One region of the Lactiplantibacillus kimchii genome, then DNA from elsewhere that is predicted to be linked to it. Evidence: predicted binding sites of a transcription regulator. Region 1 holds the regulator's gene; each other region holds the start of a gene.
The links. The regulator Rex, encoded in region 1, represses fermentation and respiration genes when NADH is low (regulators of the CRP and FNR family bind a similar motif). The targets are predictions, from matches to a motif close to TTGTGAANTANTTCACAA.

Region 1 (7,959 bases):
AAGCTAAGGTCACTTATGATGACTTGGATGCCGTTGCAGTAACGTATGGTCCGGGCTTAGTGGGCGCGTTATTGGTCGGAGTAAATGCCGCTAAAACGGTGGCCTATGCGCATCATTTACCTTTGATTCCAGTGAATCATATGGCGGGGCATATCTATGCGGCCCGGTTTATTAAGCCGTTTGAATTTCCGGTGATGGCTTTACTCGTTTCTGGGGGACATACAGAATTAGTTTATATGCAAGCGGATGGTCAGTTTGAAATTATCGGCGAAACTCGCGATGATGCCGCTGGTGAAGCTTATGATAAAATCGGTCGCGTTTTAGGCGTGCCCTATCCAGCCGGAAAAGTGATCGATGAAATGGCGCATCAAGGTCAAGATACGTTTAAGTTTCCGCGGGCCATGATTGATGAAGCTAATTTTGATTTTAGTTTTAGTGGGTTAAAGAGTGCTTTTATCAATACGGTTCATCATGCTGATCAGATTGGTGAAACTTTGGATAAGAATGATTTAGCGGCTAGTTTTCAAGCGAGCGTGGTTGATGTTTTAACGAGCAAAACGATGCGCGTTTTAGAAAAGTACCCGGTTAAACAATTGGTATTAGCTGGCGGAGTTGCAGCTAATCAAGGGTTACGCGAACGCTTACAAAAGGTTTTACCAGTCAAGTTTCCAAATACGGAATTATTATTAGCGCCTTTAAAATTATGTGGTGATAATGGGGCCATGATTGGTGCCGCCGCTTATGTGCAATATCAACATAAGCAGTTTGGTGATGCGACGTTAAATGCTGATCCAAGCTTAGAATTTGATTGGATGCCTAATATGGTTCACTAAAAATGACCGTTACTAAAACAGTCGCTGCAAGAAATTACAACTTGCAACGACTGTTTGGTAGCGGTCTTTTTATATTAAACTAGCTTTTCCAAAGCTTCAGCTTGTTCAGTCCAGTCATTTTCGGCCTGTTCATGTGTGGCGTTAACTTGTTCCAATTGTTGTTGAAATTCTTGTAATTTTGTCGCATCAGCAAAGACGGCTGGTTGTGACATCTGTTCTTGAATTTCAGTAGCCTCAGTTTCTAAGTCACTCATTCGTTGTTCCAGGGACGCAACTGAACGTTCTAACTTGCGCTTAGTTCGCTGTTGTTGTTTGCTAGCTTGATAGGTTTGCTGTCCCTTGGATTGGCTCACTGGTGCGCCAGCTTCGCTGATAGCAGTGGTCGTGGCGCTGGTGGCATTAGCCGCCGCTTCACTAGCGGCCAATTCAGCTAACTCAGCTTGTTCCTGCTTTTTATCAATATAGTAATCATAGTCACCTAAGAATAATTCTGTGCCAGTTGGGGATACTTCAACGACACTGGTGGCAACTTGATTAATGAAATAACGGTCATGTGAGACGAACAAAAGCGTGCCATCAAAATCGTTAAGTGCAACTTCCAATACTTCACGACTGTCAATATCCAAGTGATTGGTCGGTTCGTCTAAAATTAAAAAGTTATCATTTTCCATAGCTAACTTGGTCAGTAGTAAACGGGCCCGTTCACCCCCGGATAAGGACCCGATTGATTTATCGACATCGGCACCAGTAAACAAGAAACTGCCTAAAATGGTCCGAATATCTTTTTCAGGAGTGGTCGCATGTTCGTCCCAAAGTTCACTAAGGACGGTTTTTTTAGCATGCAAATTCTTTTGTTCCTGATCGTAATAACCGGTAACGACATTGGTCCCGAAGACCGCTTGCCCCTTGATAAATGGAATTTGACCCAGAATACTTTTCAGCAAGGTTGATTTACCAATTCCATTGGGTCCCACGATGGCGATGGCTTCATGTTTTTTGATGTTTAATGTGTCCGGTGCTGACAAGATTTGATCTTGATAGCCCACCGCTGCATCTTTGACGGTTAAGACAATGTTGCCACTTTGTTTGGCTGCATGAAAACCAAAGTGGGCGGTCTTTTCATCACCTTCGGGACGGTCCAAACGCGTCATTTTTTCGAGTTGTTTTCGCCGTGATTGGGCGCGCTTGGTAGTTGAAGCCCGCACAATATTCCGATTAACAAAGTCTTCTAATTTGTTGATTTCGGTCTGTTGCTTCTCATAATGTTTCCATTCTGCTTGAATACGGGCCGCTTTTTGTTGGACATATTGATCATAATTGCCAGTATAATGCACCATTTCATGATGGGATAGATCGTAGACTTCGTTGACGACCCGATCTAAGAAGTAACGGTCGTGACTCACAATCAGCAAGGCGCCCGTGTAAGATTGAAGATAACTTTCGAGCCAAGTGAGCGTTTCAACGTCCAAATGGTTGGTTGGTTCATCCAGAATGAGCAAATCCCGTTTTTCCAATAGTAGTTTGGCAAGCGCCAACTGGGTCTTTTGGCCCCCGGAAAGTTCGGTAACGGATTTATCATAAACATCAGCATTGAACTGGAAACCATGTAAGACACCCCGGATTTCGGCCTGGTAACCGTAACCATTTTTTTGTTGAAATTCAGTTTGAACTTGGTCATAAGTCTTTAAAGTTTGTTGATAAGTCGGGTCATCCGCAATAACTTCAGGATCACTTAATTGGGCTTCTAAGCGGTGCATTTGAGCTTCTAGTTGATGTAATTCAGCGAAGACACTGCTCATTTCTTCCCAAATTGTATGGGCGCTATTTAAACCTTGATCTTGAGCCAAATAGCCGATAGTTAAGCCTTTACGCATTGAAATTTGACCTTCGTCAGGGACGGTTTCACCGGCAATCATTTTTAATAAAGTTGATTTACCAGCCCCGTTGCGACCAACTAAGGCGACACGCGCATGGTCCTGAATATCTAATTGTACGTTATCGAACAAGACATCAGCGCCAAAACGCCGCATGACTTGCTGTACTTGTAGTAAAATCACGTTTTTTTAAACTCCTTTCGAGGTGGATTCGTCAAATAATTGTAGCATATTGTCGTTGTTAGCCCTAGTGAAAGGGAAGAATAAGTAAATATTATTTCACAAAGTGGCCTATTATGCTAGAATAGTGTCAGCAAATTCACAAACTTTTGATAAGGAGGGTCGTCAAATGGCAGAAACAAAAATTCCACGGGCAACGGCCAAGCGGTTACCGATATACTATCGGTATTTGAACATTTTATTAGATGCTGACAAGAAACGGGTTTCGTCAACGGAGCTGTCAGAAGCAGTTAAAGTTGATTCAGCTACGATTCGACGAGATTTTTCATATTTTGGGGCATTAGGCAAACGCGGGTATGGCTATGACGTTGAAAAGCTCTTGGCATTTTTCAAGAAAATTTTAAATCAAGACACGTTAACTAACGTCGCCTTGATTGGGGTCGGTAATTTGGGCCATGCGTTACTTAATTTTAATTTTCATAAAAATAGTAATGTCCGTATTTCAGCAGCTTTTGATGTCAACGAATCAATTGCCAATACGGTCCAAAGCGGCGTTCCCGTTTATCCGATGGCGGAATTAAAGAAACAATTAATTGAACAACAAATTGAAATTGCCATTTTAACGGTGCCAACTTCAGTCGTTCAAGACGTTACAGATGAACTGGTTGATGCTAACGTTAAAGGAATTATGAACTTTACCCCATTACGCATTTCAGTTCCCGAGACGATTCGGGTTCAAAATGTTGATTTAACGAATGAATTGCAAACCTTAATTTATTTTATTGAACATTATGGGGAACAACTTGGCGATAAATCAGCTGAATAATATTAGCTAGCAAAAGACGCAACCAAAAAAATGGTTGCGTCTTTTAGTTATTTTAAGTTAAAAATAAGGGTAAAACTGCGACAACGTTCATTAAAATATGGGCAATCATCGATGTCTGAATACGACCAGTATGCCGGTATAGCCAACAAAAGAGGAGGCCGATAAAGGCATATAAAATTAAATGACCGTCCGCATGAGCAAAACTAAATAACAAACTAGAAATAACCGCAGCACCGACTGTTCCAGTAACGGTCGTTAGGTTACCGAAAATAACTTTACGAAAGACGATTTCTTCCATAATTGGCGCTCCAACGAGCACTGCCAGTAAGAAGAAGGGGTATTTCTGACCAATTGTGAGTAACGTATTGGTATTGGCCGAGGCCGTTGACTGGCCGAGTAGTTGCGTCAAGCGTAAAATAACGACTTGACCGACAAGCACTAAGACAACGCCGATAATTCCCCATAAAACCGTACTGACCCAATTTTTAGGGTGCTGTTCGACGGCATTTGGCGTTTTAGTTCGCCAAGCGAGCCATCCTAAAATGATAGCGCCAAGTAAGTAATCTAAAGTTTGAATTAAGAAAATCCAAGATCCAAGTTGATGGAATCCTTGGGCTAATAAAGTAGGTAGGGCATAGATGATAAAATAGACGATTAAAACTGTCAGCGATTGGCGGCGATTAGCCATTAGCTCACGTCCTTTAATAATAAAATTTCGAGTCAGATTTGACTTAAGTAAGTTCATTATAATCGATTTGACTTTCTTTGACTAATTATTGACAAATAACTTGCATTCTTGAATTAAAATGATATAGTTATCTTTGTGATTAGCACTTGATGTTTGTGAGTGCTAAAAAAGAATAAATGGAGGGATTCACGTGTTAAAACCATTAGGTGATCGTGTCATCTTACAACAACAAGCAGAAGAAGAACAAACGATTGGTGGTATTGTTATTGCCAACAATGCTAAGGAAAAGCCACAAAGTGGTAAGGTTGTTGCTGTATCTGATGGCCGGATTTTAGATAACGGTTCAAAGGTTGCACCTAGCGTGAAAGTCGGCGATCAAGTATTGTTTGACAAGTACGCAGGTACTGAAGTTAAGTACGAAGGGTCAGCTTATCTAGTCTTACACGAAAAAGATATTGTCGCGGTTGAAGACTAATCCATTTAACTGATAGTAATTAAAACAAAATTTATTTATGAGGTGAATACAAATAATGGCTAAAGAATTAAAATTCTCTGAAGACGCACGTTCAGCAATGCTCAAAGGTGTTGACCAATTAGCTAACACCGTTAAATCAACTTTAGGTCCTAAGGGTCGTAATGTTGTATTGGAAGAATCATACGGCTCACCAACCATCACTAATGATGGGGTGACGATTGCTAAGGCAATTGAACTTGAAGATCATTTTGAAAATATGGGTGCTAAGTTAGTTTCTGAAGTCGCTTCAAAAACTAACGATATTGCCGGTGATGGGACTACTACTGCAACGGTATTGACGCAATCAATCGTCAACGAAGGCATGAAGAACGTTACTGCTGGGGCTAACCCAGTTGGGATTCGGCGCGGGATTGAAGCCGCAACGAAGACTGCCGTTGACGCCATGCATTCAATGGCCCATGAAGTTAAGACGCAAGAAGATATCGCTCAAATCGCAGCCGTTTCATCAGCTAGCCAAGAAACGGGTAAGTTGATTGCGGAAGCGATGGAAAAAGTTGGTCATGATGGCGTTATCACTATTGAAGAATCACGTGGTGTTGATACTAGCTTGGACGTGGTTGAAGGAATGCAATTTGATCGTGGTTACCTATCACAATACATGGTTACCGATAACGATAAAATGGAAGCTGATTTAGACAATCCTTACATTTTAATTACCGATAAGAAGATTTCTAACATCCAAGATGTTTTGCCATTACTACAATCAATTGTTGAACAAGGCAAGCCATTGTTAATTATTGCCGATGACATTTCTGGCGAAGCTTTACCAACTTTGGTATTAAACAAAATGCGTGGGACTTTCAACGTTGTTGCGGTTAAAGCACCTGGCTTTGGCGATCGTCGTAAGGAACAATTACAAGATATCGCGGTATTAACTGGTGGGACTGTCATCACTGATGACTTGGGCCTTGAATTGAAAGATGCTACTATCGATCAATTAGGTCAAGCTAACAAAGTAACAGTTACCAAAGATAACACGACTATCGTTGAAGGTGCTGGCGATAAAGATGCCATCAGCGAACGAGTTGAATTTATCCGTAACCAAATTGCTGAAACCACTTCTGATTTCGACAAAGAAAAATTACAAGAACGTTTAGCTAAATTAGCTGGCGGGGTTGCCGTTGTCCGTGTTGGGGCCGCAACTGAAACTGAATTAAAAGAACGTAAGTACCGGATTGAAGATGCCTTGAATGCGACCCGTGCGGCTGTTGAAGAAGGCTTCGTACCTGGTGGTGGGACTGTCTTCGTTAACGTTATCAAAGCGGTTGATGCTTTGAAAGAAACCGGCGATATTCAAACTGGGATTAACATTGTTAAGCGTGCACTTGAAGAACCAGTACGGCAAATTGCTGAAAATGCTGGTTTAGAAGGCTCAGTTATCGTTGAAAAGCTTAAGGAACAAAAACCAGGCGTTGGGTTCAATGCTGCAACCAACGAATGGGGCGACATGATTGCTGCCGGAATCGTGGATCCAACCAAGGTTTCTCGTTCAGCATTACAAAATGCTGCTTCAGTTTCAGCGTTATTATTAACGACTGAAGCCGTTGTTGCTGAAAAACCAGCTCCAGAAGCACCCGCAGCACCTGCAGCACCAAACCCAGGCATGGGCGGTATGATGTAAGTTTGTTGTTCAAAACACCTACTCAATCGAGTGGGTGTTTTTTTAGTCGTCAAGCATGCTGACGACTGGAATCGGCTGGGGGCGTCACTCACTGGCTGTGAGTTCTGTGAGTAACGGCAAAAAAAATAATGTGATGGACGAAACGTGTAGTATTTACTAATTTAAAGTAGTAGAATCTAATTTGACTTATCACTTACTTGAAAATAATTATTTTTTGGATAAAGGAGTTATTAGCATGTGGCGTTATTTAAAACGGTTGCTAATTGGTAAACCGTTAAAAACCATGGATGAGGGTGGGCAAGCACTCACTAAGTTCAAGGCACTGGCGCTGCTGTCCTCAGACGCGCTTTCATCAGTGGCTTATGGTACTGAACAGATTACGACCGTCTTGATTACTTTGTCAGCGGCAGCTTTGATGTATCAATTATATGTGGCAGCTTTAGTTTTAATTTTGTTATTTGCTATTACGATGTCTTATCGCCAAATCATCAAAGCCTATCCATCTGGTGGTGGGGCTTATGTGGTTGCAAGTACGAACTGGGGGCGACCGGCGGGGTTAGTTGCTGGAGGTTCGTTGCTGGTTGATTATATGTTGACCGTGGCAGTTTCGGTAACTTCAGGGACCGAAGCCATTACGTCGGCGGTACCAGCGTTAGTGCATTACCAAGTTTTGATTTCAGTGTTAATTGTCATAGCTATTATGGCTTTAAATTTACGTGGAATGCGTGAATCTGCCGCCTTCTTAACTTTTCCCGTGTACTTCTTTATTATTATGATTGTTGGGATGATTATGTGGGGAATTATGAATATCGCTAGTGGTAACTTGGATTATCATGCGTCAGCAGCAATGGGGGCACCCGTGCAAGGCATGACCTTAGTGCTGTTCTTCCGTGCCTTTTCATCGGGGTCATCATCGTTAACTGGGGTGGAAGCCATTAGTAATGCGGTGCCTAACTTCAAACGACCAAAACGGCGTAACGCTGCGAATACTTTAGCCATTATGGCGATTATTTTGGCCGTTTTCTTTGGTGGGATTACTTACTTAAGTTATTTCTTGGGTATTAAACCACAGGCCGGTAATACGGTCTTATCACAAATTGGCGCTGCAGTATTTGGACATGGTTTGTTCTACTATTTGTTACAATTAGCAACGGCATTGATTTTAGCAGTTGCGGCAAATACTGGTTTTTCAGCTTTTCCGGTACTAGCTTACAATTTAGCCAAAGATAAGTTTTTGCCACATGCCTATATGGATCGTGGTGATCGATTAGGGTATTCCAATGGGATTATCTCCTTAGCGGTTGGCGCGATTGCGTTGATTTTTATTTTCCATGGCAAAACAACCTTACTGATTCCGCTATATGCGGTCGGGGTCTTTGTGCCATTCACCTTATCACAATCT
Region 2 (7,959 bases), 280 kb from region 1:
GAAAAGTGGTCGTCATTCTCAAAGCAAGAATGACGACCACTTTTCAGGTTCATGCGCAAACGATTGTCTCACGTGCTAAGCCATCAGATAGCCATTATAACCCGAAGAAGCCTTTATATAGAAAGATTCCAATGATTGCGCCAACGATTGATGCTAAAACTGGTACCCAGCTATAACCCCAATGAGAGCTCCCTTTATTAGGAACTGGTAACAGCGCATGAACAATCCGGGGACCTAAATCTCGCGCCGGATTTAAGGCTGGTCCGGTTGGGCCCCCTACAGAGATCACTAAAGTCGCGATCAAACACCCAACGCCGATGTTAGCAATATCGATATTTTGATGGAAGAACATACCACGATATAAGCCCATCGCTCCAAAAACTAACACGGCCGTGCCAATCAGTTCCGTGACAAACCCATTAAGATTGCTTTGCGTTGCGTCTCCCGTTGAAAATGTGCCTAAAATTGCAGCTGCATCATGGCTCTGCCGATAATGCGGCCAATAAATAGCTAACACCAGCAGTTGTCCTGCCATCGCACCCAAAAATTGGTAACCTAGATAAGGTAACACTTGTGTCCACGGGAAGATACCGGCACAGGCCTCTGCAATTGTAATTGCTGGATTTAAATGATTGCCAGAAATCGAACCGAACATCATCGCTGGTAGCATGACACCCAGACCGTATCCAATCGCAATAAACAACCAGCCGCCATTACTTTGACCCAACTTACCATTGCCAGTGGTAGCTGGTAAAAATGAATTTGCCACCGCACCATTCCCAAATAAAACTAAAATTAAAGTCCCAAAAAACTCCGCCGCATAACTCGCTGGCCAATTACCACTCATTATAAAAACCTCCTTCAAATTGACGATTGCTTTAAACACGTCGAACTATACCGGAGTCATTTAAGCAAGTAAACACTGATATTTTTTCATAACTGGCATAACTATATGTTATAGTGAGGCGCCGCAATGCTTGCTAGTCGTTCATTAGTTCCTTTATTCACAATATTTGCCATTATTTTTTTATTGTCCCGCTTTACCAGACTGACAGAACCTTGTTTTACTGGGATTTATTAAACTTGATCAGTTGTTATAAATTCACTATCGGGTTGCAATTTTTGAAATACCCGTTATGATTAAGCGTGAAAGTACTCGTTGGTAACCTCTGAATTTGTGAAAGGAAGTTATTAACATGTTAAAACTCAATACTTACGAAAATATCTTATTAGACGTCCAAGCTGGCATCGCTACCTTGACTATCAACCGGCCAAAATCAATGAATGCCTTGAACACTGCAACCTTAAACGACATTGGTGCCGCCTTAGATGTCATTAAAGCCAATGCGGATACTATCAAGGTTGTCATTATTACTGGCGCTGGTCCTAAAGCTTTCGTGGCTGGTGCTGATATTGCTGAAATGCGTGATATGAATTCATTAGCAGCGGCTGAACTTTCGAAAACAGCGCATGCGACATTTGGCCGCATTGAAAACCTGTCTCAATTAACGATTGCTGCCGTCAACGGCTATTGCCTAGGCGGTGGGTTGGAACTCGCTGCTTCTTGCGATATTCGCGTTGTTTCAGACCGGGCTAAATTCGGTCAACCGGAAGTTACTTTAGGTATCGTACCTGGCTTTGGTGGGACCCAACGTTTAACCCGCTTAGTTGGCCGTGGTAAGGCTAAAGAAATGATTGCGATGGGAACGATGGTTGATGCGCAAGAAGCTTATCGGATTGGGATCGCTGAAGAAATCGCAACCCCTGATGAATTGATGGCTAAGGTCGATAAAATTGCTCAAACGGTTATGAAGAACGGCCTCATTGCGGTCGGCATGGCTAAATACGTTATCGACCGGGCAGCTGACTTACCATTAGACACTGCCATTGATTTTGAAACCCAGATGTGGGCACAGACCTTTGCAACTGCTGATCAAACGGAAGGCATGACCGCCTTTCTTGAGAAACGACCAGCCACTTTTCCTGGAAAATAAGTAACGATTGAATTAAAAAAGGCATCTGGGCAAAAACCCAGATGCCTTTTTAGCGCCTCATTTTTCCGCACAGCAAGGTCGGCTCAAAGACTATCCCCGTCTTTGGGCCGACCCCCGTCCTTTATTAGGTTATGCCGTGACTGGTCGTTGCGCAGGAATAGCTTGCGCTTCCCCACTTGTTACGACTTCTCCATTTTGATTCGTCACCGTTGTTGCTAAGGTCACAATTTTAAAATGCGGTTTAGCTTCAATTTTTGTCACCGTCACTTTAACAACTAAAACGTCATCAAAGTAAACCGGATGGCTGAACCGCAGACTCTGATTCAGATAAATTGCACCAGGTCCTGGCATTTTCATCCCAACACATGCCGAGATCATACCGGCAGAAATCATGCCATGCGCAATACGACGATGGAAACGCGTCTGCTTCGCAAAACTTTCATTCATATGCATCGAATTGTAATCCCCCGTAACCCGGGCAAAATCATCCACATCGGTCTCAGTGACCCGTTTAGAAAACTCCCCAACCATGCCAATCGCGATCACGTCATCGTAAATACTCTGATATTCTGTCATTTTACTTACCTCCAACTTATTCAACCTTGCATCAGCTGATTTCAAATTCATTATAGCCTGATTGTGATTAAATACACAATACCAGTTAATTATAGGCGGCATAACTTTTGGTAACGGTTACAATTTTATGTACGAAAAAGAGCCGACTCAGCGGCCGACTCTCATTGCGCTACTTAGCAATTACTTGCTAGCATCTTGTTCTTGCATTTGTTTTTCAAGATCACTGATTGAGTAAACCCCATCAGCCACGTTGCCAACTTCCTTAGGCTTGATATGACGGTAACCCGGCATACCAGTCCCAGCAGGAATGATCTTACCAATAATGACATTTTCTTTCAGACCGATCAATGGATCGTTCTTACCACGAATAGCCGCATCAGTTAAGACCCGTGTTGTTTCCTGGAATGACGCCGCTGATAAGAAACTATTCGTTTCCAAGGCAGCTTTGGTAATCCCAAGAATAACTGGCCGTGACGTTGCTGGAATTCCACCAGCAATTAACGTCTTGTAGTTTTCATCTTTAAAATCAGCAATATCCATCAAGGTCCCAGGTAAGACATCCGTATCACCCGGATCCATGATCCGAACTTTACGCAGCATCTGACGAATCATGATTTCAACGTGCTTATCACCAATTTCAACCCCTTGCATCCGATAAACGCGTTGCACTTCACGGAGTAAGTAGTTTTCAGTTGATAAGACATCGCGAATTTGAAGTAATTGTTTAGGATCAATTGACCCAACGTTCAACGCTGCACCACGATGAATGAAGTCACCTTCACTAACCGCCATCCGCGCTGTTAACGGTAACGTATAAGTCCGGGTATCAGTTTCACCCTTAACCGTAACTTCTTTCGTCCGTTCCGCAGGATTTTCTTCAATTGATTCAACCGTCCCAGTTACTTCAGTAACTTCGGCACGCCCTTTAGGATTACGTGATTCAACAATTTCTTGAACCCGTGGCAACCCTTGGGTAATATCGTCTCCGGCAACCCCACCAGTATGGAAAGTCCGCATTGTTAACTGCGTCCCGGGTTCACCGATTGATTGTGCCGCAACGGTCCCAACAGCTTCACCGACTTCAACTTCGTCACCAGTAGCCATGTTACGGCCATAACAGTGTTCACAAACCCCATGTTTCGTGTTGCAAGTGAAGGCCGAACGAATCGTCACTTCAGTTACACCGGCTTCAACAATCGTTTGTGCTAAGTCTTCATCGATCATAACGTTGTTACCAACAATTTCTTCATGCGTTTCAGGATTAAAGACGGTCTTCATCGTGTAACGACCTAGAATCCGATCATATAATGGTTCGATAACTTCGTTACCATCCATGATGGCTTCGATTCGTAACCCACGGTCAGTCCCACAATCCTTTTCACGCACAATAACATCTTGAGCCACATCGACAAGTCGACGTGTCAAGTAACCAGAGTTGGCAGTCTTCAAGGCCGTATCAGTCATCCCTTTACGAGCCCCATGGGTTGAAATAAACATTTCCAAGACTGAGAGTCCTTCACGGAAGTTAGAAAGAATAGGTAGTTCCATGATCTTCCCATTAGGAGCGGCCATCAAACCACGCATCCCAGCTAACTGCGTAAAGTTAGAAATGTTCCCACGCGCACCAGAATCACTCATCATAAAGATTGGGTTATCTGGGCTAAAACTATCAATTAGTTTTTGTTGGATTTGGTCTTTAGCATCGTTCCAGACACCAATGACCCGTTCATAACGTTCATCATCCGTAATTAAACCACGACGGAATTGTTTTGAAATCGTGTTAACTTGCTTATGTGCTGCATCGATGATTTCTGGCTTTTCTTTCAAGTCGGTCACATCGGCAACCCCAACCGTCAAACCAGACTTAGTTGAAATGTTATAACCTAAGTCCTTCATACGGTCAAGCAAGAGTGACGTTGCCGTCACATGGTATTGCTTGTAAACTTCCGCGATAATATCTGCTAAGAAACCCTTCTTAAATGGCATGATTAAGTCTTGACCATCTAAGAAATCATGAATGTTTTCACCAGGCTTCAAGAAATACTTGGCAGGTGTGCCATCAATCAAATTATCATTCGTCGGTTCGTTCAAGTATGGGAACTTACCAGGCAAAATGTTATTGAAGATTGCTTTACCAACCGTGGTAACTAAGACTTCTTGCTTCTGTTCGTCGTTGAAAGGCTTGTCAGTCATTGATGAAGCTTGAATCCCAACCCGACTGTGCATGTGCACGTAGCCAGCTTGATAAGCTTTTTGAGCTTCATTCAAGTCTTTAAAAATCATGCCTTCGCCTTCACGACCAACTTCTTCAGTCGTCAAGTAGTAGTTACCAATAACCATATCTTGTGATGGTGTAACCACTGGCTTACCATCTTTAGGTGCCAAGATATGATGCGCAGCTAACATTAATAGCCGAGCTTCAGCTTGTGCTTCGTCTGATAAAGGTAAATGGATGGCCATTTGGTCCCCATCGAAATCGGCATTGTAAGCTTCACAAGCCAATGGATGTAACCGCATTGCTTTACCACTAACCAAGACTGGTTCGAACGCTTGAATCCCTAAACGGTGAAGTGTAGGGGCCCGGTTTAAGAGCACTGGATGTTCTTTAATGACGTCTTCTAAGACACCCCAAACATCGTCGTCCGCACGTTCAATCTTCCGCTTAGCATTCTTGATGTTAGACGCTAATTCGCGTTTAACCAATTCTTTCATGATGAAAGGCTTGAAGAGTTCCAACGCCATTTGACGTGGTAACCCCATTTGGTTCATCTTCAAGAATGGACCAACGTCAATAACAGAACGCCCAGAATAATCAACCCGCTTACCAAGTAAGTTTTGACGGAACCGCCCTTGCTTCCCCTTCAACATATGTGAGAGGGACTTCAATGGCCGATTACCAGGTCCAGCAACGGGACGCCCACGCCGACCATTATCAATCAAAGCGTCAACGGCTTCTTGTAACATCCGCTTTTCGTTTTGAACAATAATACCAGGCGCATTCAAATCTAATAAGCGTTTCAACCGGTTGTTACGGTTGATAACCCGCCGGTACAAATCATTCAAGTCAGAAGTGGCAAAACGCCCACCTTCCAATTGAACCATTGGTCGTAAGTCCGGGGGAATGACCGGAATCGCATCCATGACCATCCAAGCAGGTTCATTACCAGAGGTAACAAACGCTTCGATGATATCTAGACGACGAACGGCCCGCGTCCGCTTTTGACCAGAAGCATCTTTTAAAGCTTCCTTTAAATCACGCGCTTCTTTTTCAAGTTCAACGTTATTTAAAAGACGCTTAATTGCTTCAGCACCCATTTCGGCATCAAATTCATTACCGTATTGGGCTTTCTTTTCACGGTATTCACGTTCAGAAAGCAATTGCTTCTTTTCAAGTGGCGTGTTACCAGGTTCGATAACAACGTATGAAGCGAAGTAAATGATTTCTTCAAGTGCCCGAGGGCTCATGTCTAAAACTAAGCCCATCCGGCTAGGAATTCCCTTAAAGTACCAGATGTGTGTCACTGGTGCGGCAAGTTCAATATGACCCATCCGTTCGCGACGAACTTTACTACGAGTCACTTCAACCCCACAACGGTCACAGACAATACCCTTATAACGAATCCGTTTGTACTTACCACAAGCACATTCCCAATCCTTAGTAGGACCGAAGATACGTTCATCAAACAGACCGTCTTTTTCAGGTTTCAATGTCCGGTAGTTAATGGTTTCCGGCTTTTTAACTTCGCCATATGACCAGCTACGAATCTTGTCTGGTGATGCCAGACCGATTTGCATGCTTTCAAACTTGTTGACATCGATCAAAGGACCGACCTCCCTTTTTATTGATTATCCTGGTGAGCGTTTGTTGTTTCTGAAGCTGCTGGCTTGTCAGCCTTAGCTGGTTTTTCAGCGGCTTTTTGTTCTTGTTCTTGCTGGAATTTGCTCAAGGCATCCACGTTAACGACATCATCGTCATCGTCATCCATATCCCGCAATTCAATTTCTTTATCTTCTGCATCAAGGACCTTCATATCAAGACCTAATGCTTGTAATTCCTTAACCAAAACTCGGAATGATTCTGGCACTCCTGGCTTAGGAATTGGTTCGCCCTTAACGATGGCTTCATAGGTCTTAACCCGACCAACCACGTCATCAGACTTGTAAGTCAAGATTTCTTGCAAGGTATAAGCAGCCCCATAAGCTTCCAAGGCCCAAACTTCCATTTCACCGAAACGCTGACCCCCAAATTGCGCTTTCCCACCAAGTGGTTGTTGCGTTACTAAAGAGTATGGTCCGATGGAACGAGCATGGATCTTATCGTCAACCATGTGACTAAGCTTCATATAGTGCATAACCCCAACGGCAATTCGTTTGTCGAATGGTTCACCGGTCCGACCATCATAAACAACGGTCTTCCCATCTTGATCCATCCCAGCTTCACGAACGGCTTTCCAAATATCAGAATCACGCGCCCCATCAAAGACTGGTGTTGCCATATGAATGCCTAACTTACGAGCAGCCATCCCTAAATGCAATTCCAAAACTTGACCAATGTTCATCCGGGAAGGAACCCCCATGGGACTCAACATGATATCAATTGGGGTACCATCTGGCATGTACGGCATGTCTTCTTCAGGAACCACGATTGAAACAGTCCCCTTATTACCATGTCGTCCGGCCATCTTATCCCCAACTTGAATCTTCCGCTTTTGTGCAATGTAAACGCGGACCATCATGTTAACGCCAGGTGATAATTCATCCCCGTTTTCACGCGTAAAGATCTTAACATCTTGAACAATTCCACCACCACCATGTGGTACCCGGAGTGAGGTGTCACGAACTTCACGGGCCTTTTCACCAAAGATTGCGTGCAACAAACGTTCTTCAGCTGATAATTCCGTAACCCCTTTAGGCGTTACCTTACCAACTAGAATGTCACCATCTTTAACTTCAGCACCAACGCGGATAATCCCATCTTCGTCAAGGTTCTTTAAAGCATCTTCCCCAACGTTAGGAATTTCACGGGTCATTTCTTCAGGTCCAAGCTTAGTGTCACGCGCTTCTGATTCATATTCTTCAATATGGATTGACGTGTAAACATCTTCGCGAACCAACCGTTCATTAATAATGATGGCATCTTCGAAGTTATAACCATTCCAAGTCATGAAGGCAACTAATGGGTTTTGCCCTAAAGCTAATTCCCCGCCTTCCATGGCTGGACCATCGGCTAAGACTTCATCGTTGTCAACATGATCGCTGACTTTGACAATTGGCCGTTGGTTATAGTTCTTACCACCATTAGAACGACGGAATTTCATTAATTTGTAGGTATCTAATGACCCATCGTCACGGCGAACGCGAATTTCACGCGCATCAACATATTCAACCG
Region 3 (7,959 bases), 980 kb from region 1:
ATAAAGCGCACCCTTTTCAGCAATCAATGAGGCCACATTAGCCGCAATCCCAGCTTGCCGTTGTGCTTCTTGAATCGCAACAGCCCGCCCGGTTTTCTCAACAGACTTCAAGATGGTGGTTTCGTCTAATGGAGATAAGGTTCTCAAATCGACCACTTCAACCGAAATACCTTCTTTTTCAAGTTTCTCAGCAACTTTGAGTGACTGATTTACTTGGGCACTGTAAGCAATTAGCGAAATATCAGTACCTTCTCGAACCACGTTGGCTTTATCCAACGGTACCGTATAGGCTTCGTCTGGAATATCCGCCTTCATCGAACGATATAGTTTCAAGTTTTCAAGGAAGAAAACTGGATCATTATTACGAATTGAGGCAATTAATAAGCCTTTAGCATCGTAGGGATTAGATGGTGTCACTACTCGGAGACCTGGAATTTGTGCTAAATAACCTTCTAAGGAATCAGCATGCATTTCAGGGGTATGAGTCCCACCACCATAAGGTGACCGAATCGTAATTGGCATATGACGCGTGCCACCGGTCCGGAAACGTTCACGTGACATTTGACCGGCAATTGAATCCAACGTTTCAAAGATGAAACCTAAGAATTGAATTTCTGGAATTGGACGGAATCCTTCTAGGGCTAATCCGATTGAAAGACCACCGATTCCGGATTCAGCTAAAGGAGTATCGAAAACTCGGTCTTCACCAAATTCAGCTTGGAGGCCATCGGTTGCTCGGAAAACCCCGCCGTTTTTACCAACATCTTCACCAAAAAGTAAGGTTTTTTCGTCAGACCCTAACTCTAATCGAAGTGCATCAGTAATCGCTTGAATATACGTTTTCTTTGACATGTTACTTCGACTCCTTTGCTTGATATTCCGTAATTTGTTGTTGAATGTTTTGTGGTTGTTCTTCAAAAACATTTTCCAAGAATTCGGTCATTTTTTGCTTAGGTGCATCATCCGCTTGTTTAACAGCGGCTTTAATATCAGTTTTAACTTGTTCAACATAGTCGTTTTCCAAATCTTCTGACCAAACGCCTTGGTCCGTTAAGTATTTGCGATAACGAATTAACGGATCATTGTCAAACCATGGTTGTTCTTCTTCATGCGTCCGATAACGTTTCGGATCATCACCGGCATTTGTATGTGGGCCAAAGCGATAAGTTAAGGTTTCAATCATGACTGGACCATTGCCAGCTGCCGCATATTCGCGGGCAGCCTTAGTCACTTCATGGACAGCTAAGAAGTCCATCCCATCAACTTGAACACTTGGGATCCCAGCAGCAACTGCTTTTTGTGCCAACGTTCGCGCAGCCGTTTGCTTCCGTCGTGGAACTGAAATGGCGTAACCATTGTTTTGCACAATGAAGACAGCTGGGGCTTGGAATGCGCCTGCAAAGTTCATCCCTTCATAGAAGTCCCCTTGCGACGTCCCACCATCACCGGTGTAAGTATACGCAACTTTATCTTCGGTGCCGTTCTTTTTAATCCCTAAAGCGACCCCCGCAGCTTGAATATATTGCGCCCCAATAATAATTTGTGGTGGCATCGCATGCAATTCAGCTGGATATTCATTACCTAAGACATGTCCTCTTGACCAGAGGAACGCCTTATATACAGGTAACCCATGTTGAATCAATTGTGGAATATCTCGGTAAGCCGGCATTAATACGTCCGTCGACTTCATGGCCGAGTTAGTCCCCATCTCACTGGCTTCTTGGCCTTCAGTTGGGGCATAAAAGCCTAACCGACCTTGCCGAGTTAACGCATTGGAACGTTGGTGTAAAGTCCGTTCCCAAATCATTAGTTTTAAGAAATCAACTAATTCATCATTTGAATATTTAGCAATAATTTCTGGTTTAATCACTTTAGCTTGTCCATCCATCACTTGGACTGGCTTAAAGTCTTTTCCAAGTGCATCCCGGATCGCGCTAAAATCGACAATTGGTTTTTCGTTGTCCATAAATGACACATCCCTTTCATGAACGTATGAGCCTTGAATTGGTTCGCTTAGCTCATAATCGTTTTCATAATTACAAGTCTAATTTACCATTGGTTTTCAATTTTTGCAAGCCCTTTCAAAACGCTAAATAACGCCTTTTTAGCCGTTTTAGATTGTGAATTGTTTCATTAGGCTCAATCCAATGATTTCAGCTTTTTTTCGAGAAACATTCTACTTTTTCATTTTTAGTTATGCTAAACTTATTTGGAAGTGTGAATTGTGAGTAGCAGTTCCTACCATAGAATAGTTTTTGGAGGTAATTTGGGTTGATTAAAATGAAAGATATCATTCGTGAAGGTAATGATACGCTACGGGTAGAGGCCCAACCGGTCAAATTTCCACTAAGTACAACTGACCAGAAGTTGGCCACTGATATGATGGCTTACTTAGAAAATAGTCAAGATCCAGAATTGGCTAAAAAATATGGGTTACGCGCTGGCGTTGGGCTAGCCGCACCTCAAGTCGACGTTTCTGAACAAATGGCCGCCGTCCTAGTTCCTGGGGAAAATGATGGTGATGAACCCGTCTTTAAAGATGTCATCATTAATCCCGTAATTATTAGTCACTCCGTTCAACCAGGCGCTTTGACAGAGGGCGAAGGTTGCCTTTCTGTTGATCGCGATGTCTCCGGTTACGTTGTTCGGCATGATCGCATCACCCTACGGTACTATAATATGGCCGGCGAACAAAAAAAGCTGCGCCTAAAGAATTATCCTGCGATTGTTTGCCAACACGAAATTGATCATTTGCATGGTATTTTATTTTATGATCACATTGATACTAAGAACCCCTTTGGTGCCGATGACGATCTCGTCTTAATCTCATAAAAATAGCAAAAAAGCGCTCAGGACTGCGATTTTAATCGCACCTGAGCGCTTTTCTTGTCTTCACAACTCATCAGGCTTGTCGGCTTGAGATTTGCCCGCTGTCTTAGTCGTGACGGCCTCATGATTTAACCGCCGTAAGTCTTCTAAATATTCTAAAGTCGCTTCATTCATTAAATAAGCAATATCAAGGTGCAATTGACCAGCTCGTAACCAAGTATCGGTCACTCGTAAAGCAGGTTCGCCGGCCTGAAAGGTGGCAAGCTGTTCATCACGAGCATAAGCCTGCAGATGATTATTCAAGATTCGTCGAATTTCTGGTAAATCAGCTTGGACCATGCCTGGTGCGGTTAAGACATATTCAAAGGCCATTACACCACGCCCCCAAACATCAGCAACCGGTGCCGAATGGACCGCCCCACTAACAGTTTGTGCCGCCGTAACACTATTTAGCTGTTGCAAGACCGTCGTCATCGCTGCATCCGCCGTTCGTTGACCTTGCAAACGAATTTTAAAAGCAGCGCGTTTTAAAACCCGCCGTCGTAACACTTCATAGATTACGATTGCTAAAATCAGACCAATTAAGAGTGTTAGCCATTTGCCCATCACGATTTCCTCACAATTCGATTGTTTATTTATTCACAATTTCAATAATAAACCCTTTTTTTAGTTATTATTAGCATAGCATGTTTGCAAAAAAAAAAGACATTCCCAGCATCGTTTTTGAGGAAAATTAACATTGTATACACCTATCCAAAATTATGCTAAAATGTAAGTTAATTGTTGTGTTTACACAACCTAGTGTGCGGATCAAACTTTTATTTTTGCTACTATTTAGAATCTTTAATTCTAAATAAATATTTTTTATAAGGAGTTTTGTTAATGATTTACAAAATTTATTACCAAGAAAACCAAAAACGGAATCCTCAACGCGAAACCACGCAATCACTTTATCTGGAAGCGGATACTGAAGTTGCAGCTCGTGTTTTGGTCGAAGACAACACAACGTACAATATTGAGTTTATCGAACCGTTAGAAGGTAACTTCTTGGATTACGAACAAGAAAATCCAGAGTATCAACTAACGGAGTTTAATAAATGAAACGCTTAAACGTCAAAAATAACGAAACCGCCGTCTTTGCAATCGGTGGTTTGGGTGAAATTGGGAAAAACACTTATGGTGTCCAATTTCAAGATGAGATTATTCTAATCGATGCCGGCATCAAGTTCCCTGAAGATGAATTACTGGGAATTGATTACGTCATTCCAGATTATTCTTATCTAGTTGCAAACCAGCAAAAAATAAAAGCATTGGTGATTACGCACGGACATGAAGATCACATTGGTGGGATTCCATTCCTACTCCAACAGATTAACGTGCCAGTTTACGCTGGGCCCCTCGCCTTAGCCCTGATCAAGGGTAAGTTAGAGGAACACGGCTTATTAAAAACCACGGAACTCCATGAAATCAATGAAGACACTGTCTTGAAATTTCGTAAAACCCGAGTTTCGTTCTTTAGAACAACCCATTCGATTCCAGATACTTTAGGAATTGCGGTTCAAACACCACCTGGTACCATTGTCGAAACTGGGGACTACAAGTTCGACCTGACACCAATTACGAACCAGCCACCGAACTTGCAACGGATGGCACACTTAGGTGAACGTGGCGTTTTGGCATTACTATCTGATAGTACCAATGCTGAGCGCCCCATCTTTACTAAGTCCGAACGATGGGTTGCACAATCTATTCGCAAAATCTTCGATCAAATCGAAGGGCGGATTATCTTTGCCACCTTCGCCTCGAATATTTCGCGGATTCAGGAAGCTGCCCAAGTTGCGCTCGAGCATCACCGTAAAATCGCTGTTTTCGGTCGTAGTATGGAAGCTGCCATTGTTAATGGTCGTGAACTGGGCTACCTCGATATTCCAGACGATGCGATGGTCGATGCCAACGATATTAAGTCCCTACCGGCTAACAAAGTGATGATTTTATGTACCGGCTCTCAAGGTGAACCCATGGCGGCCTTATCGCGCATTGCGAACGGAACCCACCGCCAGATTTCAGTTCAACCTGGTGACACGGTCATCTTCTCGAGTTCGCCAATTCCTGGCAACACCTTAAGTGTGAACCACGTTATCAACGAGCTTGAAGAAGCCGGCGCCCATGTTATCCACGGGAAGGTCAACAACATTCATACTTCCGGCCATGGTGGTCAGGAAGAACAAAAATTAATGTTGCGCCTCATGAAACCGAAATTCTTTATGCCAATTCATGGTGAATACCGGATGCTTAAGATTCACACTGAATTAGCGGAACAATGTGGCGTCCCATTAGATCACAGTTTCATCCTAGAAAATGGGGATGTTTTGGCACTCACTAAGGATTCTGCGCGTGTTGCCGGCCACTTTGGTGCGGGTGATGTTTACGTGGATGGTTCTGGGATTGGTGATATCGGTAACGTTGTGTTGCGCGATCGTCAAGTCCTTTCTGAAGAAGGTCTCGTGGTCGTAGTGGCAACGATTGATCTGAACAAGAAAGAAATCCAGGCCGGACCAGATATCTTATCTCGTGGCTTTGTCTATATGCGTGAATCTGGTGACTTGATTAATGAAGCCAGACGACACGTTTTCCGGACGATTCGTCGTAAGATGAAGAGTGATAAAGTCAGTGAAGCGACGATCCGAAATGCCATCATTGATGACCTTCAAAGCTTCTTATTTGAGAAGACGGAACGTCACCCAATGATTTTACCGATGTTAATTATGAATTAGCCCCTTTGCCGGAACGCACCTGTTCCGGCTTTTTGTGGTGTAAGGGTCAGTTTTAACTGATCGATCTTTGTGAGGTGTAAATTTGATTGCTGAATACAACATTATTATTAACGAACTAGCTGGCTCTGGTCATGGTAAAACCGTTTGGAAAACTGTTAAACCAATCTTGGAACAACGTCAAATCCGTTTCGAGTATCATGTGTCTGAATATGCTGGACACACCACCCTGCTAGCCACCCAATTTGCGAAAAATTTGCATCGGCAGCCAAATGTCACGCCCATTCTATTGGTGATTGGCGGCGATGGTTCGTTAAATGAAGCACTGAATGGCCTCATGCAGGTTCCATTAGCAGAACCTATCCCAATTGCCTACCTCCCTGGTGGTTCCGGTAATGACTTTGCTCGCGGACTCGGGATGGCAACTGATCCAGAAATCGCACTTGCTCAAATTCTAAACAATTTACGTCCCCGACCTTTAAACATCGGTGTCTACCATGAAACGTTAAAAAATGACCACCGGTACTTTGTTAATAATGTCGGGTTAGGCTTTGATGCCCAAATCGTTGACGACACTAATCGCAGTAAACAAAAAGGCCGCTTAGGACGTTGGTCCTACTTGAGTAACGCCCTCAAAGCTTACTCCCAACAGGTCGGTTATCCATTGACTGTTCATGTTGGCCGACAACGTGACACTTATCGGCATGCTTTTTTATGTACGGTCTCTAATCACCCGTACTTTGGTGGCGGCGTTAAGATTCTGCCCCACGCAAATATCCACGATGAACAACTAGAGTTAATTGTTGTAGAGGAACCACATTGGTGGATTATCCTATGGCTGTTTGCCCTCTTATTAATGGGTGGCCGGCATCTTAACTCACGCTTTGTCCATCATTACCGTAGCGCAAAATTACATCTACTAGTTAATTCCGTTGAAATCGGTCAAATGGATGGTCAAATTATCGGTAATCGAAATTACGATTTATATTTATCAACCCAAACCTATCCTTTTTGGATTGACACCAGCATTCATGATCATTAATAAAAAAGTCGAACTTACGAAAGGAAATTTTTCGTAAGTTCGACTTTTTTGATTAATCTTCAGAAGCGTTAATTGCTTCCAGAAGCATATTAAGCTGTTCACATTTTTTTGAAAGATGACTAACCCGCTCATTCAAATGCGGGTAAATCGTGACCACTCGAGAACGATCACGTTGCCGATCAGCTAATCCTTTCAAATGATCCAATTCCGTATTAGCCTCTTGGTATTCTTCCAGAATTTCAAATCTGTTACTCACCTTAAACACTCCCTTAAAACCATCATTCTTAATTTTTTAATTTAAAAACAGCAGATTTAATATACCACAACGCCGCTAAATAATAAATCAAAATTTTTGAAAAAATAACTAACGCAAAAACAGCCAAGCTAGCCCACTGATCGTAGGAAGCTGGCTGTTAGTTTTAACGTTAATTATTAGTTCACCGTACCGGCAAAACTTGGGGCAAAATAAGTGCTGATTGTTTGAACTTGAACATTTTCACCTTCGGTTGGTGCGGCAACATATTGGTTGTTACCAATATAAATCGCGTCATGCCAAGTCGAACCCCGACTACCCCAGAATAAGATATCGCCTGGTTTAGCATCTGCAACTGAATGCGTTGTCACATAACCTTCTTGTGAGACAGTGTTATGTGGCAAACTAATCCCAGCAGCATGCTGGAAGACGTAAGAAACTAAGCCAGAACAATCCATCCCGGATAAGCTTGCGCCACCCCAAACATAAGGAATATTTGCATCAGCTAACTTCAAAGCAAGACTAGTCACTGAACCAGTCGTCAAATCAGACGTGCTAGCAGTGGCAGTACTGCTACTGCTAGTCGTCACTGCTTGTGAGCTTGAACTAGCCTGTGAAGCGGTTGATGTGGCCGCTGAACTGCTGCTTTGCGTCGTGGTTGTCGTGGCTGCAGTTGAACTGCTTTGACTTGCAGCTGAGCTACTTTGCGTTGCTACTGAACTGCTAGCACTTGCCGTACTGGTACTTTGACTAGCTGAGCTACTACTTTGGCTCGCAGGAGTCGTGCTGCTTTGACTGGCCGTACTACTACTTTGGCTCGCAACAGAACTACTTTGTGATGCTGATGAACTACTTTGACTCGCTGTACTGCTGCTTTGACTTGCGGCAGAGCTACTGCTTTGACTAGCGGTGGTACTACTACTGCTAGTCGCCACTGTATTCAAGACAACTGACTCAGCAACAGCGGACGTTGAACTGGCAGACGTTGCTGCTGATGAACTAACCTGACTGCTGCTAGTTTCAGAGCTAGCACTGGTCGCATCGGTTGTTGACGAACTGAGGCT
Region 4 (7,959 bases), 510 kb from region 1:
TAAACAGTATCATTTTAAAATGGTTGCTATTAACCAGGTTCAATCAAACCTATGCTCAAAACAATTGACCGGTACAGATATTGATACCGGTGCCGCCATTAGTTTTCCCTTAGGCCAGACAACTATTGCTTCCAAGGTTTTCGACACAAATGATGCCATTAAAAATGGGGCGAACGAAATTGACTACGTCATCAATATCACCGAGTTAAAGAATAAAAATTACACCTATATTGAAGATGAAATGCAGCAGATTGTCACAGCTTGTCATGCACACAACATCCCCTGCAAGGTAATTTTTGAAAATTGTTACCTGACAACCGCTGAGACAAAACAGGTTGCTGAAATTGCACGCAAAGTTAAACCAGATTTCATTAAAACATCAACTGGTTTCGGTACTGGCGGTGCAACTGTCGCTGACGTTAACCTGATGAAATCTGTCGTTGGCAACACCGTTAAAGTCAAAGCCGCTGGAGGCATTCGTAACACTGATACCTTTTTAGCTCTCGTCAAGGCCGGGGCCGATCGGATTGGGTGTAGCGCTGGTATCCAAATTATTGACGCCTTAAAAGAACGGATGGCTGTTGATCACATTGACCATATCGATATTGACCGACCATTTCCAAAAGTTAACCAATAACAAGACAAAAAAAGCATCTTGCAAAATCTTAATTGGTTTTACAAGATGCTTTTTGCATATTATGAAAAATAATTGTCTTTTTACGCCCGCTGCAAATTCATGACAAAGTAATTAACGTCGCCTCGATATTTAGCCACTGAATATTCAACTGGTAATTCACTTGCTGTAAATCCCTGAGTGTGAAAATAGAATAATGGATCACCCTGAGCAATATTCAATAAGTCCGCAACCGTTTCATCAGCTGTTAGTACATCTAATCGACGACGTACATGCGTGACTTCATGTTTTGCTTGACTCAGCGTATCGTACAATGAGGCTTGTGTAAAATCAACGGCTAACAAATCTGCCTGTAGCCTAACTGGAATGTAGCTCGTGATCAAAACAACTGGTTGGTAGTTCGCGTACCGCAACCGTACGAGTTTATAGACAGCCTCCCCCACGTTAAGCCGTAAATTATCAGCAACCTCTACGTTAGCTGCTTCCCGTTGCAATAACAAGACCTTTGTTTGCGGCAATAATCCCTTATTACTCATTTCATCGTTATAACCTTCTACAATTTGAGTAAAGGCCTGCGCAATTTTAGGTTGCTTAACCATCGTCCCCCGACGCTTGCGTTTTTCAAGTAATCCTTGACTCACTAGGGATTGAATTGCCTGCCGCACTGTCGGCCGACTAACCCCATAATGAGCCATTAAGTCAACTTCTCGCGGAATCAACGTCTGGGGTGGATAGGTGCCATCCTTGATTTTTTGTAACAGGTCCAATTCAATCTGTTTATGTTTTGCTAGCTCACTCATCAACTAATCCTCACTTTTGTCCTGATATATTATCGTTATCATAGCACACAAATAAATAAAGTGTTGGCTAGCACTGAGCATAAGGCCCCTTGCCAGCTAACACTTTAAAAGCTACTTCATTGTTGTTGCACGCTTTAGCCACGCCTCATCGGCCGGATCCCCAGAACCACGCTTATTTTGATCAATCGCTGTAATAGTAGCCATTTCGCTATCACTCAGTTTAAAGTCAAAAATATCAATATTTTGTTGAATTCGATTTTGATGAATTGACTTTGGAATCACAATAATTCCGCGTTGCAGATGCCAACGTAAAATAATTTGTGCCGTTGATTTTTGGTGATTATCAGCAATCTTCATTAACACTGGGTCAGTGAGGACGTGACCTTTTCCTTGTCCCAATGGTCCCCAAGCTTCATGCCGGATTTCTAATTGATGTAACAACGTATGCATCGCTTTTTGCTGGAAATATGGGTATGTTTCAATCTGATTAACAACTGGCCGAACCTTAGCTGTGCTTAATAACTTATCAAGCTGTTTTTGATTGAAATTAGACACCCCAATCGCTTTAATCAAACCGGATTTATATAGATCTTCCATCGCCCGCCATTTCTCAGTATAGCCGACACTTGGCCAATGAATTAAATACATATCAAGATAATCTAGTTGTAATCGTTTCAAGCTCGCTTCAAATTCCCGCTTAGTTTCATCATAAGTGGTTGATTACACCATAGCTTGGAGGTGACAAATAAGTCCTCACGCTTAACATTGGTATTAGCCAAAGCCGTGCCAACACCAGCTTCATTATGATAAATAGCCGCGGTATCAAAATGACGATACCCCGCCGCTAATGCATCTTCAATCGCTGTTATTAAAGTTTGTGTATCGTCAACTTTAAAAACGCCCAATCCCAATTGGGGGATTCTGACATTATTATTTAAAGTGATATATTCCATTAGATAGGCCCTCTTTTTCTTAATTTGTAATTACATATTAAGAATAGCGAATTAAGTAAGAATAAGCAAGACTATCTTAGCATCCTGGCAATTTTGGGATTCATTTCAAAAATAAAAGGACATTTAGTTTTTATTCCAAACGTCCAATTAATTTTCCGAAATTTAGCTGTCACTCTAATAAATCTTTACTAGGAGTCGTCTGCAACAACTCAGCTTTCAAACTGATTGTCCACACTTACCTGCTTAAACCAAGTAGCAGACTTCTTCAAAGCCTTTTTCTGCGTATGAATATTATCACGAATTAAACCATAACGATTGTGATAGGCATGATTCCAAAACCAGCAATCAACTGCAGTCCAAACAAAAAAAGATCATCGCCGCCCAAATCAGGCAAGTAACGATGATCCTCCGCAATACTAATAATCTTCTAAAACTATCAATCCTTACTTTTCAGTTCCCTGACCATCCCATTCACGTTGCATGATCGCTTTTAATTCACTAATCAAGGGTTCCCGTGGATTGGCTGTCGTACATTGGTCCTCATATGCCAGTTCAGCTAACTGATCGACATTAGCATCGAACTGCTTTTTCTCAACGCGGTTCGCTTTCAAGGATAACGTAACATCCATTGAATGCGCCAAATCAATATATGCTTGCACCAAGCTTTCTTTAAGTTCTTCATCCGTATTGCCGGCTAACCCCAAGGCTCGCGCAATGTTGGCATAGTCTGCCAATGCTGTATTGTGCGTATATTTAGGCCACATCGCCAATTTAGTTGGAATCTCCGCATTATACCGAACGACTTGCGGATACGTAATCGCAATCGCTAACCCATGCGGTAAGTTGAAGGCGCCACCTAATTTATGGGCAATCGAGTGATTAATTCCCAAAAAGGCATTGGCAAACGCCATCCCAGCTAGGGTCGAAGCATTATGCATCTTCTCACGCGCTAATTGGTCGCCATCATACGAGGCTTTCAAGTATTTAAAGGCTAATTGTAGCGCTTGAATCGACCAACCGCGGGTAAAATCTGAGGCCATCGTTGACACGTATGATTCTGTAGCATGCGTAATCACGTCTAAGCCCGTCCAGGCCGTCGTGCGCTTAGGAACGGTCTCCACAAACTGTGGATCCACGATAGCGACATCTGGTTGCATCGCATAATCAGTAATTGGGTATTTAACATGGGTCTTAGAATCCGTGATAACCGCATATGGGGTGACTTCTGAACCAGTGCCAGACGTTGTTGGAATCCCGATATAAGTTACTTTATGCGCCGCTGGCACTTGATAAGTCCGCTTCCGAATATCTAAGAACTTCTGCTTAGCCTCTAAAAATGACGTTTCGGGATGTTCATAAAAGAGCCACATGCCCTTAGCTGCATCCATCGCTGAGCCGCCACCTAATGCGATAATTGTATCTGGTTGGAACGCCTGCATCCGTGCAACCCCTTTAGTCACCGTATCTGTCGAAGGATTAGGTTCAACCTCTGAAAAGATATCAATATCAACCGGTTCAGTCCGTTGATTTAAGACTGCAGTTACGCGATCTGTATACCCAAATTTAACCATTCCAGGATCACAAACGATAAAGACTTTTTCGAGGCCACTCATATGTTCCAAATACTGGACGGCATTGCGTTCAAAATAGACTTTGGGTGGCATTTTTACCCACTGCATATTATTCCGTCGTTTTGCGACCGTTTTAATATTAATTAAATCCATATCTGTCACATTATGTGAAATAGAATTACCGCCATATGAGCCCGTGCCCAGCGTTAATGATGGCGTCATGTTATTATAAATATCGCCCAAACCTCCCACTGAAGATGGGGTATTAACTAAGATTCGGCAGGCCGGCATTTGGAGTCCAAACGCTTTGATCAATTCGTCATCTTTTGTATGAATACCCGCAGTATGCCCTAAGCCACCGTAATGCAGCAATTCATCCGCTCGTTTGAAAGCGGCGGCTGTCGATTGGGCCTTATACAAAGTCAATACTGGCGAAAGTTTTTCACCAGACAAGGGATAATTAACACCGACACCATCAATCTCCGCAATTAGAACCCGACAATCAACGGGGACCTGCGTCAAACCAGCCATTTTAGCAATTTGATAGGCGGTCTTCCCAGCAACCGGCCCGCGTACCGTATGCCGTTCAGGATCAATCACAGCATCACTTAGAGCTGCGACTTCTTGTGGTTTCACGAGGTAACAGCCTAACCGATTGAATTCAGCTTTCACGGCATCATAGATTTCGGCATCTACAATGGCACTATTTTCTGAAGCACAGATCATCCCATTATCAAAAGTCTTTGATAACACAATATCATTCACAGCCTGTTGAATATCGGCCGTCTTTTCAATATAAGTCGGGCCATTCCCAGGGCCAACACCCAACGCCGGCTTACCAGAAGAATACGCCGCCGTAACCATGCTAGGCCCGCCAGTTGCTAAAATCGTGGCAATCGCAGGATGGTGCATCAAAGCATTGGTCGCTTCAATACTAGGGTGTTCAATGTATAAAACAGCATCGGCTGGACCTCCAGCAGCCTTAATTGCGGCTTGCATAATCCGAGCCGCCTCGGCACTCGCTTTTTGCGCTTGGGGATGAAAACCAAAAACAATGGTATTCCGACCCTTTAATGAAATCAACGCTTTAAAAACAACCGTTGACGTGGGGTTAGTAACTGGGGTAACCCCGGCGACAATCCCGACTGGTTCCGCAATTTCCATCAATTGCGTTTCAGCGTCATCTTTCAAAATACCAACAGTCTTATCGTGCCGAATACTATTCCAAATGTATTCACTGGCATAAATATTCTTAATGGCTTTATCTTCCACGACCCCACGGCCAGTTTCTGCCACAGCTAATTTGGCTAACTTCATATGGTTATCTAATGCGGCGACAGCGACCTTTTCGCACAAATCATCAATTTGCGCTTGTGTATACGTTTTCAATTCGGCTAATGCAGCTTGTGAGCGGGCTACTAATTTAGCGACTTCAGTTTCAGCAGCAGTCTTTTTTTCAATTGGTTTTGTTTTAATCATGGGATGTTCCTCCATTCAATTCTCTTGTGAATTAATTTACAAACATTATTATAACGGACTCCCGTAAAAATGCAAGCGCTATCTTCACTGGTTGTCCAAACCAATCCACACCAACAGTTCCATAGTCCCTACCCGGTGGGCTTTTAACCGTCCCAAGCGCGTTAAAAATAAAGTTTAGTTCTGCACAAAGTCTACACAAAAAAAGGATTGGCCGCTGAAATTCAACCGCGGACAATCCTCTACTCAACTCATTTATTCAAAAGTACGATGCCTCATTACCGAACAACAATCACAGAAACGGGGGCTTTTCGGGCTAACCGGGGACCAATGGCAGCCGTCATCTTCGCATGGGCAAATTCAGTATCGGCCCCTGCGACTAGTAAATCTGGCTTAAAATCAGGAATGACTTGATCCAAAATAACGTCATCCACATCGCCACCTTCGTAAACTAGCGGTTCGACATTTTGAACCCCACGTTCGGTGGCAAGCTTGACGTAATCTTGAACAACTTGCGTCACATGATTCCGTTTCGCCTGTAATTTCGACGGTGTCAACGAATCAAAGATATTAATATCTTCGCTCTCCAAGACTGACACAATCCCCAAAGTAACGTTATAATCACGAGCCAACGTCAGTGCGTAGCGAAAGGCGCGTTCAGAAGACGTCGTGTCATCCTCATCCACCGTCAATAAAATCCGCCGATAAACGAAGGGCTTATCAATCTCATTTTGATCCATTTACATGACCTCCTCATTAAGTTGGTACTGACCATCGCTATTATACCAGTTCCCCTACAGCAACGTGGGACAAATGATCGTTTTTTCAGGTTGAGCTAATGCTTCACTGGTAACGCCGCCAAAGTCTGCTTTAGCCAATCAACATAGTAAGTTTCACGACCAATCGCATGTTGCAAAATCAAATAATGACCATATGTCGTGGTTTGCGGCCGGCCTTTAAAAACCGTCGTTAGGCGCGCCTGCAAGTGCATTAATTTTGTTTGATGTAACTGTAATTGTTCCGTTAGCATTTCTGGCAAACGTGGGTCACGATTCGTTTGGATGAAATATAGTTTTAAAATGAACTCATCCTTGGTCGCCGTTAAATCGGGGGTACCTACACTAATCCACTCCCGTAACCAGGCCAAGCCAGTCGGCGTAATATGATAGAGCTTTTTCTCTAATTTCTCACCACTGATTGTGATTTCATGTGTAATGGCTCCTTGGGTTTCAAGCCGTTTTAGCTGCGGATAAATTTGACTATGCTGTGCTTGCCAAAACTCACCGATTTCGTGATCAAAAGCTTTCGTTAAATCATACCCAGTCAGCGGTTGTTGATTTAATAGTCCCAGAATAATAAATTGTAATTTGTTTTTTTGCGCCATTTGGTAGGACCCCCTTGACGAATCTTTAACTTAAGTATACACTAGCTTTGTTATTTAAAACATGTAATTTATAACACGTTTTAATTTACTTAATTTTACTTTTGAAAGGATCTTTAATAATGACCAAAACATTTAAAACTTTAGCTGACTTTTTAGGTACCCATTTTATTTATACGTATGATAACGGTTGGGAATACGAATGGTATGCAAAGAACGATCACACCGTTGACTATCGCATCCATGGCGGCATGGTCGCTGGCCGCTGGGTCAAAGACCAAGCAGCCAATATCGTTATGTTAACTGACGGTATTTATAAAGTTGCTTGGACTGAACCAACCGGGACTGACGTTGCTTTGGACTTTTTACCAAACGAAAACAAAGTAAACGGGACTATTTTCTTCCCAAAATGGGTCCAAGAACATCCTGAAATCACGGTTACTTTCCAAAACGACCACATTGATGTTATGGAAGCTGCCCGTGAAAAGTATGCCACTTATCCTAAATTAGTCGTTCCCGAATTCGCCACTATTACTTATATGGGTGATGCTGGACAAGATAACGATGACGTCATTAGCGAAGCCCCTTACGCCGGCCTGCCTGACGATATTCGTAATGGCAACTATTTTGACGAAACTTATCACCGGCTAAACAACTAATGTTTCACGTGAAACATTACGGTGCGTAACATAAAAAGAATAGTCGCTTCAAGAATTTTTACAACTAATTCTTGAAGCGACTATTTAGTATCTGCTATTAGGTTACCAAAAATCAGGCTACGCGTATTAATCCAAGTTTAACGCCACATATTGTTCGGTATGTGTATCTCTTAACGTGTAGTTTGGCGGCAAGGCATCCCGGTCAGCCTTAACGATTTGAAATCCAACCCGTGCATAGAACCGTAGGGCCGCTTCGTTAGCCATTACACACTTTAAGGTCACTGGTTCAGTCGCATATTGTCGCATTTCAGTCAGCAAATTTTCACCAACACCTAATTGACGAAAAGCTGGGTCAACAAATAAGAGATGAATAAAATTAGCTAACCGATAAAGCGAACAAAAGCCCGCTCTTTGCCCATCAATCCACGCCACCAAAACAAATTCACCGCGACTATCTTGGTCAAAATCTTGTAGTCGTGGATTCG

Region 2: the regulator Rex is predicted to act here: its motif matches at 2,632-2,649, upstream of C5Z26_RS11805 (MaoC family dehydratase).
Region 3: the regulator Rex is predicted to act here: its motif matches at 2,119-2,136, upstream of pdhA (pyruvate dehydrogenase (acetyl-transferring) E1 component subunit alpha).
Region 4: the regulator Rex is predicted to act here: its motif matches at 5,462-5,479, upstream of adhE (bifunctional acetaldehyde-CoA/alcohol dehydrogenase).

Annotation. Positions count from the first base shown of each region.
Region 1 covers NZ_CP027194.1:2,146,891-2,154,849, forward strand. The annotation lists gene tsaD (tRNA (adenosine(37)-N6)-threonylcarbamoyltransferase complex transferase subunit TsaD) at 1-833, shown strand, start outside; gene C5Z26_RS10435 (ABC-F family ATP-binding cassette domain-containing protein) at 908-2,890, opposite strand; gene C5Z26_RS10440 (redox-sensing transcriptional repressor Rex) at 3,057-3,713, shown strand; gene C5Z26_RS10445 (CPBP family intramembrane glutamic endopeptidase) at 3,766-4,401, opposite strand; gene groES (co-chaperone GroES) at 4,592-4,876, shown strand; gene groL (chaperonin GroEL) at 4,932-6,557, shown strand; gene C5Z26_RS10460 (APC family permease) at 6,793-7,959, shown strand, end outside.
Region 2 covers NZ_CP027194.1:2,431,839-2,439,797, reverse strand. The annotation lists gene C5Z26_RS11815 (MIP/aquaporin family protein) at 95-847, opposite strand; gene C5Z26_RS11810 (enoyl-CoA hydratase-related protein) at 1,197-1,994, shown strand; gene C5Z26_RS11805 (MaoC family dehydratase) at 2,124-2,570, opposite strand; gene rpoC (DNA-directed RNA polymerase subunit beta') at 2,751-6,392, opposite strand; gene rpoB (DNA-directed RNA polymerase subunit beta) at 6,410-7,959, opposite strand, start outside.
Region 3 covers NZ_CP027194.1:676,552-684,510, forward strand. The annotation lists gene C5Z26_RS03375 (alpha-ketoacid dehydrogenase subunit beta) at 1-852, opposite strand, end outside; gene pdhA (pyruvate dehydrogenase (acetyl-transferring) E1 component subunit alpha) at 854-1,966, opposite strand; gene def (peptide deformylase) at 2,272-2,832, shown strand; gene C5Z26_RS03390 (hypothetical protein) at 2,893-3,435, opposite strand; gene C5Z26_RS03395 (DNA-directed RNA polymerase subunit epsilon) at 3,712-3,930, shown strand; gene rnjA (ribonuclease J1) at 3,927-5,603, shown strand; gene C5Z26_RS03405 (diacylglycerol/lipid kinase family protein) at 5,686-6,642, shown strand; gene C5Z26_RS03410 (hypothetical protein) at 6,695-6,898, opposite strand; gene C5Z26_RS03415 (C40 family peptidase) at 7,075-7,959, opposite strand, start outside.
Region 4 covers NZ_CP027194.1:1,633,228-1,641,186, forward strand. The annotation lists gene deoC (deoxyribose-phosphate aldolase) at 1-637, shown strand, start outside; gene C5Z26_RS08040 (GntR family transcriptional regulator) at 718-1,434, opposite strand; partial or broken gene C5Z26_RS08045 (aldo/keto reductase) at 1,546-2,387, opposite strand; partial or broken gene C5Z26_RS08050 (family 1 glycosylhydrolase) at 2,597-2,755, opposite strand; gene adhE (bifunctional acetaldehyde-CoA/alcohol dehydrogenase) at 2,831-5,437, opposite strand; gene C5Z26_RS08060 (universal stress protein) at 5,713-6,174, opposite strand; gene C5Z26_RS08065 (PadR family transcriptional regulator) at 6,270-6,818, opposite strand; gene C5Z26_RS08070 (phenolic acid decarboxylase) at 6,938-7,474, shown strand; gene C5Z26_RS08075 (GNAT family N-acetyltransferase) at 7,601-7,959, opposite strand, start outside.